DNA from 3 places in the Micromonospora sp. WMMD1120 genome. Region 2 is predicted to be linked to each of the others. Evidence: riboswitches for the same ligand, from Rfam matches in the RefSeq annotation. Region 2 holds a riboswitch; each other region holds the start of a gene.
The links. A riboswitch is a leader RNA that binds a small molecule or an ion and turns the genes downstream of it on or off. The one in region 2 is predicted to bind S-adenosylmethionine.
Positions count from the first base shown of each region.

Region 1: another riboswitch for S-adenosylmethionine. It lies ahead of thrC (threonine synthase); the one in region 2 lies ahead of O7634_RS19585 (ABC transporter substrate-binding protein).
Region 3: another riboswitch for S-adenosylmethionine. It lies ahead of O7634_RS06870 (aminotransferase class V-fold PLP-dependent enzyme); the one in region 2 lies ahead of O7634_RS19585 (ABC transporter substrate-binding protein).

Region 1 is NZ_JARUBO010000005.1:1,460,000-1,465,734, reverse strand. It holds gene O7634_RS06965 (DEAD/DEAH box helicase family protein) at 1-2,097, shown strand, start outside; gene O7634_RS06960 (metalloregulator ArsR/SmtB family transcription factor) at 2,490-2,792, opposite strand; gene O7634_RS06955 (DMT family transporter) at 2,884-3,864, shown strand; SAM riboswitch class I at 3,933-4,068, shown strand; gene thrC (threonine synthase) at 4,079-5,362, shown strand; gene O7634_RS06945 (GNAT family N-acetyltransferase) at 5,687-5,735, shown strand, end outside.
Region 2 is NZ_JARUBO010000005.1:4,168,363-4,174,097, forward strand. It holds gene O7634_RS19570 (Na+/H+ antiporter) at 1-1,030, shown strand, start outside; gene O7634_RS19575 (amino acid ABC transporter ATP-binding protein) at 1,147-1,890, opposite strand; gene O7634_RS19580 (amino acid ABC transporter permease) at 1,887-2,666, opposite strand; gene O7634_RS19585 (ABC transporter substrate-binding protein) at 2,706-3,587, opposite strand; SAM riboswitch class IV at 3,860-3,971, opposite strand; gene corA (magnesium/cobalt transporter CorA) at 4,173-5,303, shown strand; gene O7634_RS19595 (hypothetical protein) at 5,320-5,505, opposite strand; gene O7634_RS19600 (2'-5' RNA ligase family protein) at 5,725-5,735, opposite strand, start outside.
Region 3 is NZ_JARUBO010000005.1:1,439,742-1,445,476, reverse strand. It holds gene O7634_RS06890 (FAD-linked oxidase C-terminal domain-containing protein) at 1-393, opposite strand, end outside; gene O7634_RS06885 (DUF4031 domain-containing protein) at 462-746, shown strand; gene O7634_RS06880 (metal-dependent phosphohydrolase) at 718-1,374, opposite strand; gene O7634_RS06875 (FUSC family protein) at 1,514-2,716, shown strand; gene O7634_RS06870 (aminotransferase class V-fold PLP-dependent enzyme) at 2,726-3,976, opposite strand; SAM riboswitch class IV at 4,046-4,165, opposite strand; gene O7634_RS06865 (PrsW family intramembrane metalloprotease) at 4,189-5,640, shown strand; gene O7634_RS06860 (hypothetical protein) at 5,630-5,735, opposite strand, start outside.

The DNA of each region.
Region 1 (5,735 bases), 2.7 Mb from region 2:
GAGGGCCGGGTGTACGTGTCGACGTACCCGACCATGCTGGGCCTGATCAACCAGACCGACGGCGAGTTGCGCCGCTTCGGGCCGGGCTACTTCGACCTGATCGTCATCGACGAGGCGCACCGGTCGGTCTACCAGAAGTACCGGACGATCTTCTCCTACTTCGACGCGCTGCTCGTCGGGCTGACCGCGACCCCGAAGGACGAGGTCGACCGCAACACCTACGGCCTCTTCGACCTGGTCGACGGGGTCCCGACCGACGCGTACACCCTGGAGGAGGCCGTCGACGAGGGCTACCTGGTGCCGCCCCGGGTGGTCGCTGTCGACCTGCGTATCCAGCGCTCCGGCCTGCGCTACGACGAGCTGACCGAGCAGCAGAAGGACGACTGGGACGCCCTGGAGTGGGGCGATGACGTCGACGTGCCCGACGAGGTGAGCGCCGAGGCGGTCAACAAGTGGTTCTTCAACGCGGACACCGTGGACAAGGTCCTCGAATACCTGATGACCCGGGGTCACCGGGTGGCCGGCGGTGACCGGATCGGCAAGACGATCATCTTCGCCAAGAACAACGAGCACGCGAAGTTCATCGCGAAGCGCTTCGACGACAACTACCCGCACTACCGGGGCGACTTCGCCCGGATCATCACCCACCGGGTGGAGCGCGCGCAGGGCCTGATCGACAGCTTCTCGCTGCCCGACCGGCAGCCGCACATCGCCATCTCCGTCGACATGCTCGACACCGGCATCGACGTCCCCGACGTCGTCAACCTGGTGTTCTTCAAGATCGTGCGGTCCAAGACCAAATTCGCGCAGATGCTCGGTCGGGGCACCCGCCTGCGGCCCGACCTGTACGCCCCCGGCATCCACAAGAAGGACTTCTTCGTCTTCGACTTCTGCGGCAACTTCGAGTACTTCAGTCAGGACCCGACCACCACCGAGGGCTCGCTCAGCCCGTCCCTCACCGAACGGATCTTCAAGGCCAAGGTCGAGCTGGTCAGCCAACTCGACCAGCGCCGACCCGGCGACGCCGCCGACAGCGACGCCGCCGACGGTACGCAGAGTGAGGCCGGCCTGCGCTGGGACATCGCCCGGGACCTGCACGGCCGGGTGCGGGGCATGCGCCTGGACAACGTGGTGGTGCGACCGCACCGCCGCCTCGTCGAGTACTACGTCGACCTCGCCAACTGGCACCGGCTGTCGCCCGAGTCGTCCGCGCAGCTCGTCGCCGGCCTCGCCGGTCTGCCCAGCGAAGTCCGCGACGACGGCGAGGAGGCCAAGCGCTTCGACCTGTTGATCCTGCGGATGCAGCTCGGCCTGCTGGTGCCCGACAGTCGGTTCAACCGGCACCGCACCGAGGTCCAGGAGATCGCCTCGGCGCTGCTGGAGCAGACCACCATCCCGATGATCCAGCAGCGGGCCCACCTGCTTGAGGAGGTGGCCGGCGACGAGTGGTGGCAGGACGTCACGCTGCCCATGCTGGAGTTGGCCCGACGTCGGATGCGTGACCTGGTCCGGCTGGTGCCGAAGGTGCGTCGCACCCTCGTCTTCACCAACTTCGCCGACGAGATTGACCAGGAAATCGAGCTGCCGTTCAGCGGGGTGACGGTCGGCACCGACCTGGAGCGCTTCCGCGCGAAGATGCGTGTCTACCTGCGCATCCACGAGGATCACGTGGCCGTGCAGAAGCTGCGCCGCAACCGGCAGCTCTCCGGCACCGACCTCGCCGAGCTGGAACGGATGCTCGGCGAGAGCGGCGTCGGCGACAAGCAGGACATCGACCAGGCCCGGCGGTCCTCCGAGGGCCTGGGCCTGTTCATCCGCTCACTGGTCGGCCTGGACCGCGAGGCGGCCCGGGAGGCGTTCAGCGAGTTCCTCGTCGACCGGGCCCTCAACGCCGCCCAGCTCGACTTCATCAACCTGATCGTCAACGACCTGACGATGAACGGTGTGATGGAGCCGGGGCGCCTCTACGAGTCGCCGTTCAACGGTGTCGCCCCGCGCGGGCCGGAGGCGCTGTTCTCCAACGACGACGCCGACCGCATGGTCTCGATCCTGCGCTCGATCAAGAACAACGCCAAGCCGGTCAGCGAGGTGGCGTAGGGGGCCGAAGCCCCTGAGCCGCGTCGATCTTGCAGCTTCTGTTGCCGAAAAGCCGGGAATGCCCCTTATGGGGGGACAGTAAGTGCAAGATCGCGCGGGGCGAGGGGTTGCTCTGCGCGGGGCGAGGGGTTGCTCTGCGCGGGGCGAGGGGTTGCTCTGCGCGGGGCGAGGGGTTGCTCTGCGCGGGGCGAGGGGTTGCTCTGCGCGGGGCGAGGGGTTGCTCTGCGCGGGGCGAGGGGGTGCTCTGCGCGGGGCGAGGGGGTGCTCTGCGCGGGGCGAGGGGTTGCTCTGCGCGGGGCGAGGGGTTGCTCTGCGCGGGGCGAGGGGGTGCTCTGCGCGGGGTGAGGGGGTGCTCTGCGCGGGGCGAGGGGTTGCTCTGCGCGGGGGAGGGGTTACTCCGCGCGCGGAGCTAGCACCGCATTCAGCAGGCCCGGATAGAGCTTGTCGACCTCGTCGCGGCGGAGGCGGACCAGGCGGCTCGTGCCGGCGGCCCGGGTGCGGGTGAGGCCGGCCTCGCGCAGCACCCGGAGGTGGTGGCTGCGGGTCGCCTTGGAGACGCCGAAGTCGAGGCTGCCGCAGGGTGCCTCGCCCCCCTCGGCCAGCGCCCGGACGATCTGTAGCCGCACGTCGTCCGCGAGCGCGGCCAGCACGGCGGTCACCGGTACGGAGGTCAGGTCGGGTTCGTGCGGCTCCATGTGAGCAGTGTAACCGTTGTTCGACAATTCTCGAACAAGCTCCTAGGGTCGGTGTCGTTGGTTCGACGATACTCGAACATTGGAGATGCCGATGCGATCCCGCGCCGCCGCGTACCCACTGCTCGCCGCGCTCGGCTGGGGCGTCATGTTTCCGGTCCTCGCCAGCGCCCTGAACCGGGTCGACCCGCTCAACCTGACCACCGCCCGCTACCTGCTGGCCGCCGTCATCCTGGTCGGCATCCTGCTGCTCCGCGAGGGCTCCGGCGCGCTGCGCCTCGGCGCTCGGGCGGTGGAGGTGGTGGTGCTCGGGGTGGTCGGCTTCGCCGGCTTCAACCTGCTGACCGGCCTCGCTCTCGAACACGCCGCCCCGCAGCAGATCGCCCTCTTCGTGGCCACCACGCCGGTGATCACCCAGCTCGTCCGCTGGGCCCGGGACGGCGTACGCCCGAAGCCTCTTCTGTTGGCCCTCTCCCTGGCGGCGCTCGTCGGTGTCGGTCTGGTGATCACGCGCGGAAGCCTGGCCGGCCTCGGTCAGTTCGGTGTCGGCGGCCTGATGATGATCGGCGCGGTGCTGGGCTGGGCGATCTACACCCACGGCGCCAGCCGGTTCGGCGAATGGTCGCCGCTGCGCTTCACCACGCTGACCGCGCTCGCCGGCACCGCCGCCATGCTCGCCGCGAGCATCGTGGCCGACGCCGTCGGCTGGCAGCACGCGCCGGGCGTCGGCGACGTCGTGGCGGTCACCCCGCAGTTGGCGTACGCGGTGCTGGTCGGCGCGGTGGTCGCGGTCCTGGCCTGGAACACCGGCGTGCAGCGACTCGGCGCCGCCAACGCCGCGCTGTTCATGAACCTGGTGCCGGTGACCACCTTCGTCGTGCAGATCGTTCGCGGCTACCGCCCGGAGCCGGTGGAGCTGGTCGGGGCCGCCATCACGATCGCCGCCCTGGTCGCCGCGAACCTCGCCGCCCGACCCCGGACCGAGGCGCTGCCCCGGACCCCCGCGCTGCCCCGGCCGACCGCCGTCACGGACCCGGTGGCGGTGACCGACCCGGTGGCGGTGAGCGCCCGCTGACCCACTGTGTGGGATGAGCGGTAGCAAGGGCCGACAGCGTTGTCCTAGACTCGGCGGCACAACTGCATACCTCATCCAGAGGGGCTGAGGGATACGGCCCGACGACGCCCCGGCAACCACCCCGCGCGCTCACCGCTGAGCGACCGGCGGGGCAGGTGCCAATTCCGTCCCCGCCGCACCGTGCGATGTGGGGAAAGATGAGAGGACTCTCGACATGACGTCGACGCTCGTCACCGGCATCGACACCTCCACCAGCCCCGCCCGCGCCCTGGTCTGCCGTGCCTGTTCGGCCCGCTACCCGCTCGTCGCCCAGCACGCCTGCTACGAGTGTTTCGGCCCGCTGGAGGTCGACTACGATGTCGCCGCGCTGGCCACCGTCACCCGGGAGCAGATCGAGGCCGGGCCGAACACGATCTGGCGGTACGCCGGTCTGCTCCCCGCCGGTCAGGACCCGGCCGGCCGGGTCACCCTCGACCCGGGGTTGACCCCACTGGTGGCGGCTCCGCAACTCGCCGCCGAGCTGGGCATCACCGGGCCGCTGTGGGTCAAGGACGACAGCGCCAACCCCACCCACTCGTTCAAGGACCGGGTCGTCTCGGTGGCGCTCACCGCCGCCAGGGCGCTCGGCTTCACCCGCTTCGCCTGCGCGTCGACCGGCAACCTGGCCAACTCGGTGGCCGCCCACGCCGCCCGCGCCGGGGCGCCCTCGGTGGTCTTCATCCCCGGCGACCTGGAGCAGGGCAAGGTCATCACCACCGCCGTCTACGGCGGTGACCTGGTCGCGATCGACGGCTCGTACGACGACGTCAACCGGCTCTGCGGTGAGCTGGTGGAGACCGACGAGTTCGAGGACACCGCCTTCGTCAACGTGAACGTCCGGCCGTACTACGCGGAGGGCTCCAAGACCCTCGGCTACGAGGTGGCCGAGCAGCTCGGTTGGCGCATCCCGGCGCAGGTGGTCATCCCGATGGCCAGCGGCGAGCTGCTCACCAAGATTGACAAGGCGTTCTCCGAGCTGGTGGAGATCGGCCTGGTCGAGGCGCCGGCCGGCGGCTGGAAGGTCTTCGGCGCGCAGTCGGCGGGCTGCAACCCGATCGCCGCCGCGCTGCACGCCGACACCGACACGATCACCCCGGTCCGGCCGACCGGCATCGCCAAGTCACTCAACATCGGCGACCCGGCGGCCGGTCTCTACGCGCTGGAAGCGGTCCGCCGCACCGGCGGCTGGATGGAGTACGTCGACGACGACGAGATCCGCGCCGGCATCCGCGACCTGGCCCGCACCACCGGCGTCTTCGCGGAGACCGCCGGCGGTGTGACGGTGGCGGTGCTGCGCAAGCTCGTCGGGTCCGGCCGGCTCGACCCGTCGGCGGAGACCGTCGTGTTCAACACCGGCGAGGGCCTGAAGACCATCGACGCGGTGGCCGGTCAGGTCGGGCCGACCCACCAGATCAAGCCCTCGCTGCGCGCCGCGCGCGACGCGGGCCTGCTCGGCTGACCGGGCGACATAAAGAAAATCGAAGCGGGCCGAGGGTGCGTCAGCCGGGTGGGGGACGGCTGACCAGCCGATCGGGGGAGCAGGCGGATCCGCCGGGTAACTGGGTTTTCGCGTTGAGTGCGGAAAACCCGCCCCTGCGGACTTGACGGCAGGAACCGGACGGCGCAAGATGCTCCGTGCGGGAGGGCACTTCGCCGAAGACTTTTGAAGTTCTTGCGACCCAACGCCGGAGGCGTTGTGCGAGTGTCCCTCCCGACCACGTCCGATCGGGCCAGCGATTTAAATCGCTGGCCCGATCGCTTTTCGCCGGTGCACTCTCACCGAATGAGCATCACCATCGCGGCGTTCGACGGCACCGACCGCGCCTCCGTCG
Region 2 (5,735 bases):
CAGCGCGGGTGGCGTGCTCGCCGGGCTGCTGGTCGGCTACGCCGTCGTGCTGATCCGCAAGCGGCTCGACGATCCGCTGCGCGAGGGCGCGCTGAGCGTGCTCACCCCGTTCGCCGCGTTCCTGCTCGCCGACGCGGTGCACGCCAGCGGCGTGCTGGCGGTGGTGGTCGCCGGCCTGATGCTCTCCTACGCCGGCCCACGGGTGATCCGCGCCCGGTCCCGGGTGCTGGCCTACGCGTTCTGGGACCTGTCCACGTTCCTGATCAACGGTGGCCTGTTCGTCCTGCTCGGCACGCAGATACCCCGGGCGGTGCGGAACATCACCAGTACCTCGCCACAGCGGGCCCTGCTGATCGTCCTGGTGGTCACGCTCGTCGTCATCGGCACCCGCCTGCTCTTCGTCTACCTGACCTCGCAGGTGGCGAGGCTGCGACGACGCCGGATCATGGACCCGAGTCAGGGACCCTCGGGCTGGCGGGTGGGCACCGTGGCCGGCTGGTCCGGCTTCCGGGGCGCGGTCTCGCTCGCCGCGGCACTGGCCGTGCCGACCATCGAGGTGGACGGTCGGCCGGTGGTCGAGCGCGACCTGATCATCTTCGTCACCGCGCTGGTGATCGTGCTCATCATGTTGCTCCAGGGGACCACCCTGCCGCTCGTCGTGCGCTGGGCACGGCTGAGCGGCGACCCGCAGCGCGTCGACGAGGCCCGGCACGCCCGTCGGCGGGCCGCCGAGGCGGGGCTGGCCGCGCTGCCCCAGGTCGCCAACGAGGTCGGCGCGGGGGAGGACACCGTCGATCGACTCCGGGCCGAGTACCAGCGACACCTGGAGGACCTCGACGAGAGCGGCGAAAGCACCGGCGAGGAGCGCCGCCTGGAACGGCAGTTGCGCCTGCGCGTCCTCGCCCACAAGCGCCGGGAGGTCACCCGCCTGCGGGACGACCGGGAGATCGACGACCTGGTGCTCCAGGAGCTCCAGGCCGCGCTGGACAACGAGGAGATCCGCCTGCTGGGACGCGGCCCCACCGACTGACCGGGCGGGTCGGGCAACCGTGCAGCGGGCGAGACGCGGTCTGCCGCGTCCGGGATCTTCGGTCACCGCTCTCGAGTAGCACCGTCCTGCCGGGTCAGGGGCCCAACTCGCCCCGCTCAGAGCACCTGGTCGAGGAAGCGGCGCAGCCGGGGGTGCGTGGCCCGCTCGAAGATCGCCTCGGGTGGACCGGCCTCCAGCACCACCCCCCGGTCCATGAAGGCGACGGTGTCGGCGACCCGCTGGGCGAAGCCCATCTCATGGGTGACCACCACCATTGTCATGCCCGCCGCGGACAGCTCGGCCATCACCGCGAGGACGCCCTTGACCAGCTCCGGGTCGAGCGCCGAGGTGGCCTCGTCGAAGAGCATCACCTCGGGCCGCAGCGCGAGCGCCCGAGCGATGGCCACCCGTTGCTGCTGACCGCCGGAGAGTTTCGCCGGCCGGAAGTCCGCCTTGTGGGCGAGGCCGACCAGCTCCAGGTGGGCGTGTGCGACGGCATCCGCCTCGTCCTCGCCGAGCTTGCGCAGCCGGCGCAGCGCGAGGGTGATGTTGCGCCGGACGGTCAGGTGCGGAAAGAGGTTGAACTGCTGGAAGACCATCCCCACCCGCTGCCGCAGGGCGTCCGGGTCGTCGCCGAGCACGCTGCGCCCGTCCAGCAGCACGTCGCCCCGGTCCGGCTCGATCAGCCGGTTGATGGTGCGCAGCAGTGTGGACTTGCCCGACCCGGACGGGCCGATGACGCAGGCCGTCGCGCCGCGCGGCACGGTGAGGTCGACGCCGCGCAGCACCCGGTTCGGTCCGAAGGCGAGGTGCACGTCGCGGACGTCGAGGCTGACCGAGGTGCTGGGGTCGGTGCTCATCGTCGCTGTCCCTCCGTCGCCATCTCCTCGTTCTCCTCGTTCTCCTCGTCCTCCTCGGTCGGCGCGGTCGCCGGCCGACCGTCGCGCAGTCGACTGTCGATCCGGTTGACGACGTGCGTCAGCGGTACGGTCAGCGCCAGGTAGCAGAGCCCGGCCAGCAGCAGCGCGGACTCGTTGCCGGTGGTGGCCGCGTAGTCCTGCCCGATCCGGAACAGCTCCCGCTGGCTGGCCACCAGACCGAGGAAGTAGACCAGGCTGGAGTCCTTGATCAGCGCGATGAGCTGGTTCACCCAGGCGGGCAGCACCCGCCGCAGGCCCTGCGGGATGATCACCAACCGCATCGCGTCCACCCAGGAGAAGCCGAGCGCGCGGGCGCCCTCCAGTTGGGTGGCCTCCACCGACTGGATGCCGGAGCGGAAGATCTCACCGAGGTACGCGGCGGCGATCAGCGACAGCGCCAGGATGCCCAGCGGGTAGGGGTCCGGTCCCCACACCCGCATGCCCAGGGGTGCCAGCCCCACGCCGATCAGCAGGATCGTCGCGGCGGCCGGCAGCCCCCGGAACACGTCGGTGTAGACCCGCGCCGGCCAGCGCAACCACCGGCTACGGGAGATCCCGGCGACGGCCAGCAGCAGGCCCAGCACCGAGCCGAGCAGGGCGGCGGAGACCGCCAGGATCAGCGTGTTGGGCAGCCCGACGGTGAGCATCTCGGGCAGCGCCTCGCGCATCGCGTCGACGTCGAAGAACGTCTCCCACAGCGTGCTCAACGGATCCATGTGTCGCCTCTCCCACCGCTCCGCTCGCTCGGCACCCGGTCAGGACGCGCTCGACGCGGACGCCGACGGCACTGCCGACGCCGACGGCACGGCCGCCGTCCCGCTGCCCGGGGTGAAGTCCGCCGGGATCGGCCGGCCCGGGTAGTACTGCGCCTGCAGGCGGCTCCAGGTGCCGTCCGCGATGACCTCGTCGAGGCCCTCGTTCAGCGCCTCACGCAACCTGTCGCTGCCCTTGGCCACCGCGTACGCGGTCGGCGCCGGGCTGAGCTGCTTGGCCGCCACGGTGATCTTGCCGTTGCTGTCGGCGGCCGACTTCTCGCCGATCTCGGCGGGCGCGATCCACGCGTCGGCGGTGCCCGCCTTGAGCTGGTTGATCGCGCCGTTGTAGTCCGGCACGCGCACCGGGTTGAGCTGCTTGCCGGTGGCGTAGTCGTCCTGGACGGTGCCCTGCACCACCACGACCCGCCTGCCGGCGAGCTGGTCGAAGCTGGTGATCGGCGAGCCGGCCGGCACGTCCAGGCCGAAGTAGCCGAAGTCGTAGCCGTTGCCGAAGTCGACAGTCTTCTTGCGCGCCTCGGTGATGGTGATCGAGGAGCTACCGACGTCGAACTTGTGGTTGTTGACCTGGGAGAGCAACGCGGAGAAGTCGGTGCCCACGAACTCCACCCGCAGGCCGAGCCTGCCGGCCACGGCGGTCAGCAGGTCGTTGTCGAAGCCGGTGAACTTCCCGTCCTTGAGGTACACGTTCGGCGGGGCGTCGGTGAGCGTGCCGGCGCGCAGCACGCCCGGCTGCGCCAGCCCGTACGGGTTGGCGGTGGAGTCGGTGGAGTCGTCGGCGCCGCAGCCGGTGAGCGCGGCGGCGGCCAGCAGCATGGCCGCGGCGAGGGCGACGGTGCGGGTCAGGGCAGGAAGGGATCGCACAGGTGTCTCCGAAGGGTGGTGTCCCGGCAGCGCGGACGTGCGCCGCCGACGGCACGCCCGCTGGGCGTACCGCTGGAAGGGGTTCGAGAAGGGGATGCGCTAGGGCGCGGTGCCGCGACGACAGGCGGCGCTGCACATTCGCATCATGTCCACGTGCCGTCGCCGGATCAGTGCCGGCGACCGTCGACCGGCGCGGACGTCCGCGACATCGGTCGGTGGGGCGGTGCTGAGCATGCGCATGGTTCTCCCGGGTCTGTGCTGACCTGGGTGCCAGGCCACGCTTGCGCCGGCGTCCTGCCGGTGCCTGGTCCTCACCCGGGGCACCCCACCGCGGAGGAGGGTTGCCGGCCAGCAAGCCGGGGCTTCGCGCTGGCACTCATGACCTGCGCCGATGCTAGCAGCGGGCGTGGGTGGACCGTCCAGTCGTTATGACCACCCTCACCGTCGGCTCGCCGGTCACCCGGGCCGGTGCGCGGAACCCACCCGGTCGCGCGGCGGGTTTCGTACTCCGGACAGCGGGAACGCAGCGCCCCCGGGTTGGCGGGCCCGCGCCGGGCCGGACAGCGCCGGGGGAGGGGGCAGGGCATGGTCGGTGGCCGTCGCTTCCGCCCGGGTGGTGGCTTCGGTCGCCAACTCGACGAGTACGAGACCCCGGTCGGCGTCGCGCCGTCCACGCAGTCGTCCACCGCCCCCGCCGGCGGCCTGGTGGACAGCGCGATCTACCGCCACGGACACCGCTTCGCCTCGCCGTCCGGCCTCGCCGAGACGTACCGCTGCCTCCAGGAGCAGGATGACGCGATGGCCTGGATCGGGTTGTACCGGCCCGACATCGGCCAGATCACCTCGTTGGCCCGGGAGTTCCGGCTGCACGACCTGGCGGTCGAGGACGCGATCAACGCCCACCAGCGGCCCAAGCTGGAACGGTACGGGCACACCCTGTTCGTGGTGCTCCGCGCCGCCCGCTACGACGACTCCCGGGAGGAGGTCGAGTTCTCCGAGCTGCACCTGTTCATCGGGCCGGGTTTCGTGGTCACCGTGCGGCACGGTGAGGCCCCGGACCTGGCCGCCGTGCGACGTCGGATGGAGACCGAGGCGCAGATGCTCGCCCGGGGCCCGGAGGCGGTCCTGTACGCGATCCTCGACCAGGTCGTCGACGGGTACGCGCCGGTGGTCGCCGGGCTGGAGAACGACATCGACGAGATCGAGACCCAGGTGTTCGGCGGTGACCCGAACGCGAGCCGGCGCATCTACGGCCTGAGCCGCGAGGTCATCCAGTTCCAGCGGGCCGCCCGGCCCCTGCTGAGCGTGCTCGACGCGCTGGCCGGCGGCGCGGGCAGCCCCGGCGCGGACGAGGAGCTGCGCCGCTACCTGCGGGACGTGACCGACCACCTGACCCAGGTGGTCGAGCGGGTGGACGGGTTCCGGCACCTGCTACAGAACATCCTCACCGTCAACGCCACCCTCGTCTCGCAGCAGCAGAACGAGGAGATGCGCAGCCTGACCGCGGCCAGCTACGCGCAGAACGAGGAACTGAAGAAGGTCTCGTCCTGGGCGGCGATCCTCTTCGCGCCCACCCTCATCGGCACCGTGTACGGGATGAACTTCGTCCACATGCCGGAGCTGCGCTGGCGGTTCGGCTACCTGTTCGCCCTGCTGTTGATGTTGCTGGTCTGCGGCACCCTCTATGTGATCTTCAAGCGGCGCGGATGGCTCTGAACCGCCCCGCCGGGTGTCACTCGATGCCGCGCAGGATGTGCCGCTCGTCCTCGACGTCGTCGTCGCCGGCGCTGATCCGGCCGAGCAGCACCGCGGCCGCCCAGATCGTCAACGGGGTGGCTGCCCCGGTCATACCCCCGCCGGTCCGGTCGTCCCGGGTCTGGCGCCGCTCGGTGCGCGGCGGCCTGCGCTGAGCCTGCATGGGCCCTGCCTCTCCTCCTCGACGCCGCCGCGCGGGCGCGGCGTGAGCACGCGCCACCGGCCGGGCGAACCGCGGACGGGCGACTCGCCACTGGTACGGCGGCCACTCGAACCATCCCACGCCTGGGCGGATTCGCACCCCTGGTTTTCAAGTTTCCGACTCCCGCCCGCCAAACCGGACATTTTGCAGTGAGGTGGGCGGGTCGGTGAGCTGTCGGCTTCAGGGCAGCG
Region 3 (5,735 bases), 2.7 Mb from region 2:
CGGGTACCAGAGCCCCTGTTTGGCGACGGCCCCGGCCAACGTCGCGTTGACCACCCCCGGCTGGACCACGGCGATCCGGCTCACCGGATCGATCTCCCGGATCTCGTCCATCGCGACGGTGCTGAGGACGACAGCGCCGTCGACGGCGTTCGCCGCCCCGGCCAGCCCGGTCCGCGCGCCCTGCGGCACCAGCGATACGCCGTGCCGCGCCGCCGCGCGTACCACGGCGACCACCTGCTCCGTGCTGCGCGGACGGGTCACCACCAGTGGGGTACCGGCGGCGCACAGGTCGGCCTCGTCCCGCTCGTGTGTGCGCAGCAGGTCCGGGTCGGTGAGCACGGCGTCGTCACCGAGCGCGGCGCGCAGGTCGTCGAGCAGAGTGGTGGGGGCCATGCAGCCGAGGCTAGGTCGCCGGTCGGCGATCATCAACGTGATCGACCGTGCGGGATGGCGTGAACGTCATGCTCTACCTGGACCGGCCGGCCTGGCCGTGGCGCGGTCGCCTCTGGTCGCACCTGATCAGCGACGTCTCCTACGCCGAGCTGCACGCCTTCGCCGAGACGCTCGGCGCGCCCCGGCGCGGCTTCGACCGGGACCACTACGACCTCCCGGCGGACCGGTTCGCGGCGGCGGTGTGGCTCGGCGCCCGGGTGGTGCCGAGCCGGGAGCTGGTCCGGTTGCTCCGGGACGCCGGGCTGCGCCGGCCGAAGCACCTGGTCAGTTCGGGTCCGCCGGCTCAGCGCTGAGCGCCGCCAGCTCGCGGCGCACGTTGCTCCGCGCGGCCGCCTCCCAACTGCCGGCCAGCGGCGGCAGCCGGAACAGCGCCGGCAGCGCCAGCAGACCTGTCAACACCGCGGCGCGTCCGGCCCGGAAGGCCGGCTCCGGCACGTGCGCGTACTCCCGGCGGATCGCCGCCGCGTACCGCGCGTACGCCTCCGGCGGGGCGGCGAGCACGGCCAGGTCCGCGTCGCAGAGCAGCGCGCCGTCCTGGTCGTCCGCCGCCACCGTGTGCCCGGCGGTGAGCAGCACCAGCCGGCGCGTCTCGGCCACCGTGGGCGCCGGCACCCCGAGCCCGCCGAGCACGCTGCCGGCCAGCGCGGCGCTGTCCCGCTCGTTGGCGTCGCCGGTGGCCCGAGGATCGTAGACCGCGTCGTGGAACCAGGCCGCCAGCCGGACCGCGTCGACCTGATCGGCCAGGTCGGCGTGCTGGTCCACCACGTCGAGCACAGCCGCCAGGTGGGTCGGCGTGTGGTAGTGCCGGTGCGGCTCCCGCCACCGGGCGAGCAGACGCTCCCCGGCCCGGATCGTCGCCGGTTCGGGGCTCGTGCCGACGGCCCGGACCACCGCCCGCCACCGGCTCAGCAGATCGACCACCGCCCGAGTCTGCCGCATTCCGGCGCGACGCGCGGAAGGGGAGGATTCAGCGCGCCCAGCACGGGTAGTCGCGCCCATGGCCGTGTCCCGGGACAAGCGACCTCCGGTGGTGCGACGTGCCCCGCTGCGGGAGGGGATGGTGGACATCGACGGCGCCCGGATCGCCGAGGCCACCGAGCAACTGCGCCACCGTGGTCGGGCCACCCTGCACGACCGGCTGCACCGGGTGCGGATGGCCGGCGGGCTCGCGGTGCAGGCCGGGCTGGCCGCCGGGCTGGCCTACCTGGTCGCGCACAAGGTGCTCGGCAACCCGCAACCGGTCTTCGCGCCGATCTCCGCGGTCGGCACCCTGGCCGCGTCGGTCGGCCAGCGGTTCCGCCGGACCGTGGAGCTGATCGTCGGGGTCGGCATCGGGGTGTTCATCGGCGACCTGCTGATCTACTTCCTCGGCACCGGGGCGTGGCAGCTCGGCCTGGTGGTCACCGTGGCGATCCTGCTCACCATCTTCGCGGGGGCGAGCGTGGCGATCGTCATCCAGGCGGCGGCCACGGCGGTGCTGATCGTCACGCTGAGCCCGTCCACACAGAACCTGGAGATCCCGCGCTTCGTGGACGCGTTCCTGGGGGGTGGGATCGCGCTGCTGGTCACGGCGGTGCTGTTGCCGCTGAACCCGCTCCGGGTGATCAACCGGGCGGCCCGCCCCGCGCTGGATCTGCTCGCCGACCAGCTCGACCAGACGGCCGACGGACTGCGCCGCCGGGACCGGGCCACCATCCAGCGGGCGCTGGACCGGCTGCGCGACAACAGGGAGGAGCTGAACACCCTCAGTGAGGCGATCGAGGGCGCCAAGGAGACCGCCACGCTCTCCCCGGCCCGCTGGCACCGCCGGGGCGAGCTGACCCACTACGCGGAGGCGGCCGACCCGATCGACCGGGCGATGCGCAACAGCGGCACCCTGATCCGCCGGTCCGTGACGCTCGTCGAGGACGAGGAACCGGTGCCCGATCCGATGCCGGACGCGATCGGCCACCTCGCCGAGTCGGTTCGGCTGCTCAAGCACGAGTTCGCCGTCGGCGAGGAGCCGCACAAGGCCCGGGAGCGGTCGCTGCGGGCGGTCAGCGAGGCCGGTCGGGCGTACGGCGCGGGTGTCGGTTTCTCGGGCAGCGTGGTGGTCGCCCAGGTGCGTACCACGGCGAGCGACCTTCTGGTCGCCTCCGGCATCGACCAGGAGGAGGCGAACCGGTGTATCCGCAGCGCGTTCGGCGAGCAGGAGCGGCCGGTCGGTGAGCCCACCGAGTCCGGCGAGCCCCGGAAACCCCCGACCGCCCCGCCGGTCGGCTGAGCGCGCGAGTCAGCCCAGCTCGGCCAACGCGGCGAGCAGTCGGTCCACCTGGGCGGCGGTGCTGCCCAGGCCGAGGCTGGCGCGCAGCGCTGTCGGCGGCAGGTCCCGCCGGCCGGTACGATCCGCCGCCTCGGCGAGCAGCCGCCGGGCCAGCGGATGCGCGCAGAACAACCCGTCCCGTACGCCGATGTGGTGCTCGGCGGCCAGCCGTGCCGCGACCTCGCTGGAGTCCCGGCCGGCGACCACGAACGAGACGATGCCCACCCGGGGCGCGTCCGGGCCGAACGTGCGCAGCTCCACCACGTGCGGCAGGGCGGCGATGCCGGTCCGCAGCCGGGTCAGCAGCGCCTGCTCGTGCGCCGCCAGCGCGGCCCGGTCGGCGTCGGCGAGCGCCCCGCAGACGGCCGCCAGCGCCACCGCGCCGAGCAGGTTCGGGGTGCCGCCCTCGTGCCGGGCCGGGCCGGTCGACCAGGTCACGTCGTGGGTGGCCGACCCGACGTGACTGGTGGCCCCGCCACCGGCCAGGTACGGGGGCGCGTCGTCCAACCAGTCCGACCTGCCGATCAGCACACCCGCGCCGAACGGCGCGTACAGCTTGTGCCCGGAGACCGCCAGGTAGTCGACGTCGAGCGTGCCCAGGTCGACGGGGGCGTGCGGAGCGAGTTGCGCGGCGTCGAGCACGATCCGGGCGCTGTGCCGGTGGGCCACCCGGGCCAGCTCGGCGACCGGCCAACGTTCCCCGGTCACGTTGCTCGCGCCGGTCACCGCGACCAGCACCGGCAGCGCTGGATTGCTGCCCCGGCGCAGCTCGGTGAGGGCGGCGGCGAGGTCGCGTACCGCCGCGGCGGGGTCGGTGGGCACCGGCAGCCGTACCGAGCCGCGCGGCCAGGGCAGCAGGTTGGCGTGGTGCTCGGCGGCGAAGGTGACCACCGTCGTGCCGGCCGGTAGCGAGCGCCCCAACAGGTTGAGCGCGTCGGTCGTGTTGCGGGTGAAGACCACGTGATCGCCGATCCGGGCCCCGAAGAAGTCGCCGACGGTCTGCCGCGCCTGCTCGTACGCGAGTGTGCACCGCCGGGACAGCGCCCCCGCCCCGCGATGCACGCTGGCGTACCAGGGCAGCAGCTCGGCCACCGCGTCGGCGGCGGCTCGCGCGCACGGCGCGCTGGCCGCGTGGTCCAGGTTGATCTCGCCCGGCACGCCGAGGACGTCGAGCGGCCGCGACGGGGCCGGCGTGGGCGCGGTGTCGGGGCGGGTGGGCAGCGGGGAGACGAGGGTGACGGGCACGCCGGAACCTCCGGGGTCAGGGACCCCGGTGCGACGTCGGGACGGGGTCCGCGCTTGCCCAGCACGCCGATCGGGCTGGGCCCGGTCATCACCCGGGGCACCCCACCGCGAACTGACGAGGGTTGCCGGCCAGCAAGCCGGGGCTTGACGCTGGCGCTCGTGACCTGCCGGCAGCATAGCTGCCGCCGATGCGGCCGGACCAGCCGGCGGCGGATGGCTACGCTGACCGCATGGCCGACACCCCACCCGGTTCACCGCTGCCGCCGTCGCCCGCCCCCAAGGCCCCGCCGGCCGACGCGACGCCCCGGATGCCGCTGCGCCGGCTGGGTTGGCGGCGGTTCCTGGTGCTGGCCGCGGTGGTGCTGCTGATCGCCGCGTGCGCGGTGTTCATGGTCTTCACGCTCGGTCAGTCGCTGGGGGCGCAGGCGCTGCTGATCGGCGTCGTCGCCGCCATCCTGCCGGTGCCGGTGCTGGTCGCCTGCTTCCTCTGGCTGGACCGGTACGAGCCGGAGCCGCTGAAGTACCTGATCTTCTGCTTCGCCTGGGGCGCGTTCGTCTCCACCGCCGCCTCGCTCACCGTGAACGACTTCGCCGCCGGCCTGTTCGCCGACTGGGGCCTGCCGTCCGCGCTCACCGGCGTGCTGGTGGCGCCCTTCATCGAGGAGCTGACCAAGGCGCTGGGCCCGATCCTGCTGCTGGTGTTCCGTCGCCGGGAGTGGTCCGGCATCACCGACGGCCTGGTCTACTGCGGGCTCTCCGCGGTCGGCTTCGCCATGGTGGAGAACATCCTCTACCTGGGCGGTCTGGGCTACGCGTCCGGTGTCGACAGGTACGGCCCCGCCACCGGCATCCAGCAGGTCATCGCGATCTTCATCCTGCGGATCCTGCTGTTCGGGTTCGCCCACCCGCTCTTCACCTCGATGACCGGTTTCGGGCTGGGCATCGCCTCCCGGACCGCCGACCGGCGGGTCCGGGTGCTCGCGCCGATCGCCGGTCTGCTGCTCGCGATGATGCTGCACGGCACGTGGAACCTGCTGCCCACGCTGACCCAGGCCACCGGCGAGGCGGTGATCATGCTGTACGGCTTCCTGGGCCTGATGGTGCCGGTCTTCTTCGGCACCGTCGGCCTGGCGGTGTGGCTGCGCGCCTGGGAGGGCCGGCTCACCGAGCGGGCGCTGCCGGCCTACGTAAGTGCCGGCTGGCTCAGCCCACCCGAGGTGGCCGCGCTGAGCAGCCTCGCCCGACGGCACGCCGCCCGGAGCTGGGCGCGGCGGGTGGCCGGCGACGCCGGGGTGCGCGCGATGCGCGGCTACCAGTCCGCCGCCACCCGGTTGGCGTTGCTCCGCGACGGGACGGTGCGCGGGTTGGACCGCAAGCCCGCCGACCAGGAACGGACCGCGCGGGAGGAGCGCGAGTTGCTGGACGCGATCACCGGGTACCGGTCGTTCTTCGTCGGTCGGGACCCGCAGGCCCCGGCGGGGATCTGGGACGGCAACCGCTACCACCTGCGCTTCCCGGACGGCACCCAGCGCACGGTGGACGCGCCGCACGAGCCGGTCGTGCCGATTCCGGTGGTGCTCGCGCCGGCTCCGCCACCTGCTCCGCACGGGTACCCGCCGCCGGGCTGGGTCAGGCCATGAGCGAGGTCAGGAAGTCACCGAAACCCTGGAACATCGCGATCAGCGCGGCCCCGATCGCCCGGAACATCTGCGCGGCCCCGTCCGGCCGGAAGGCC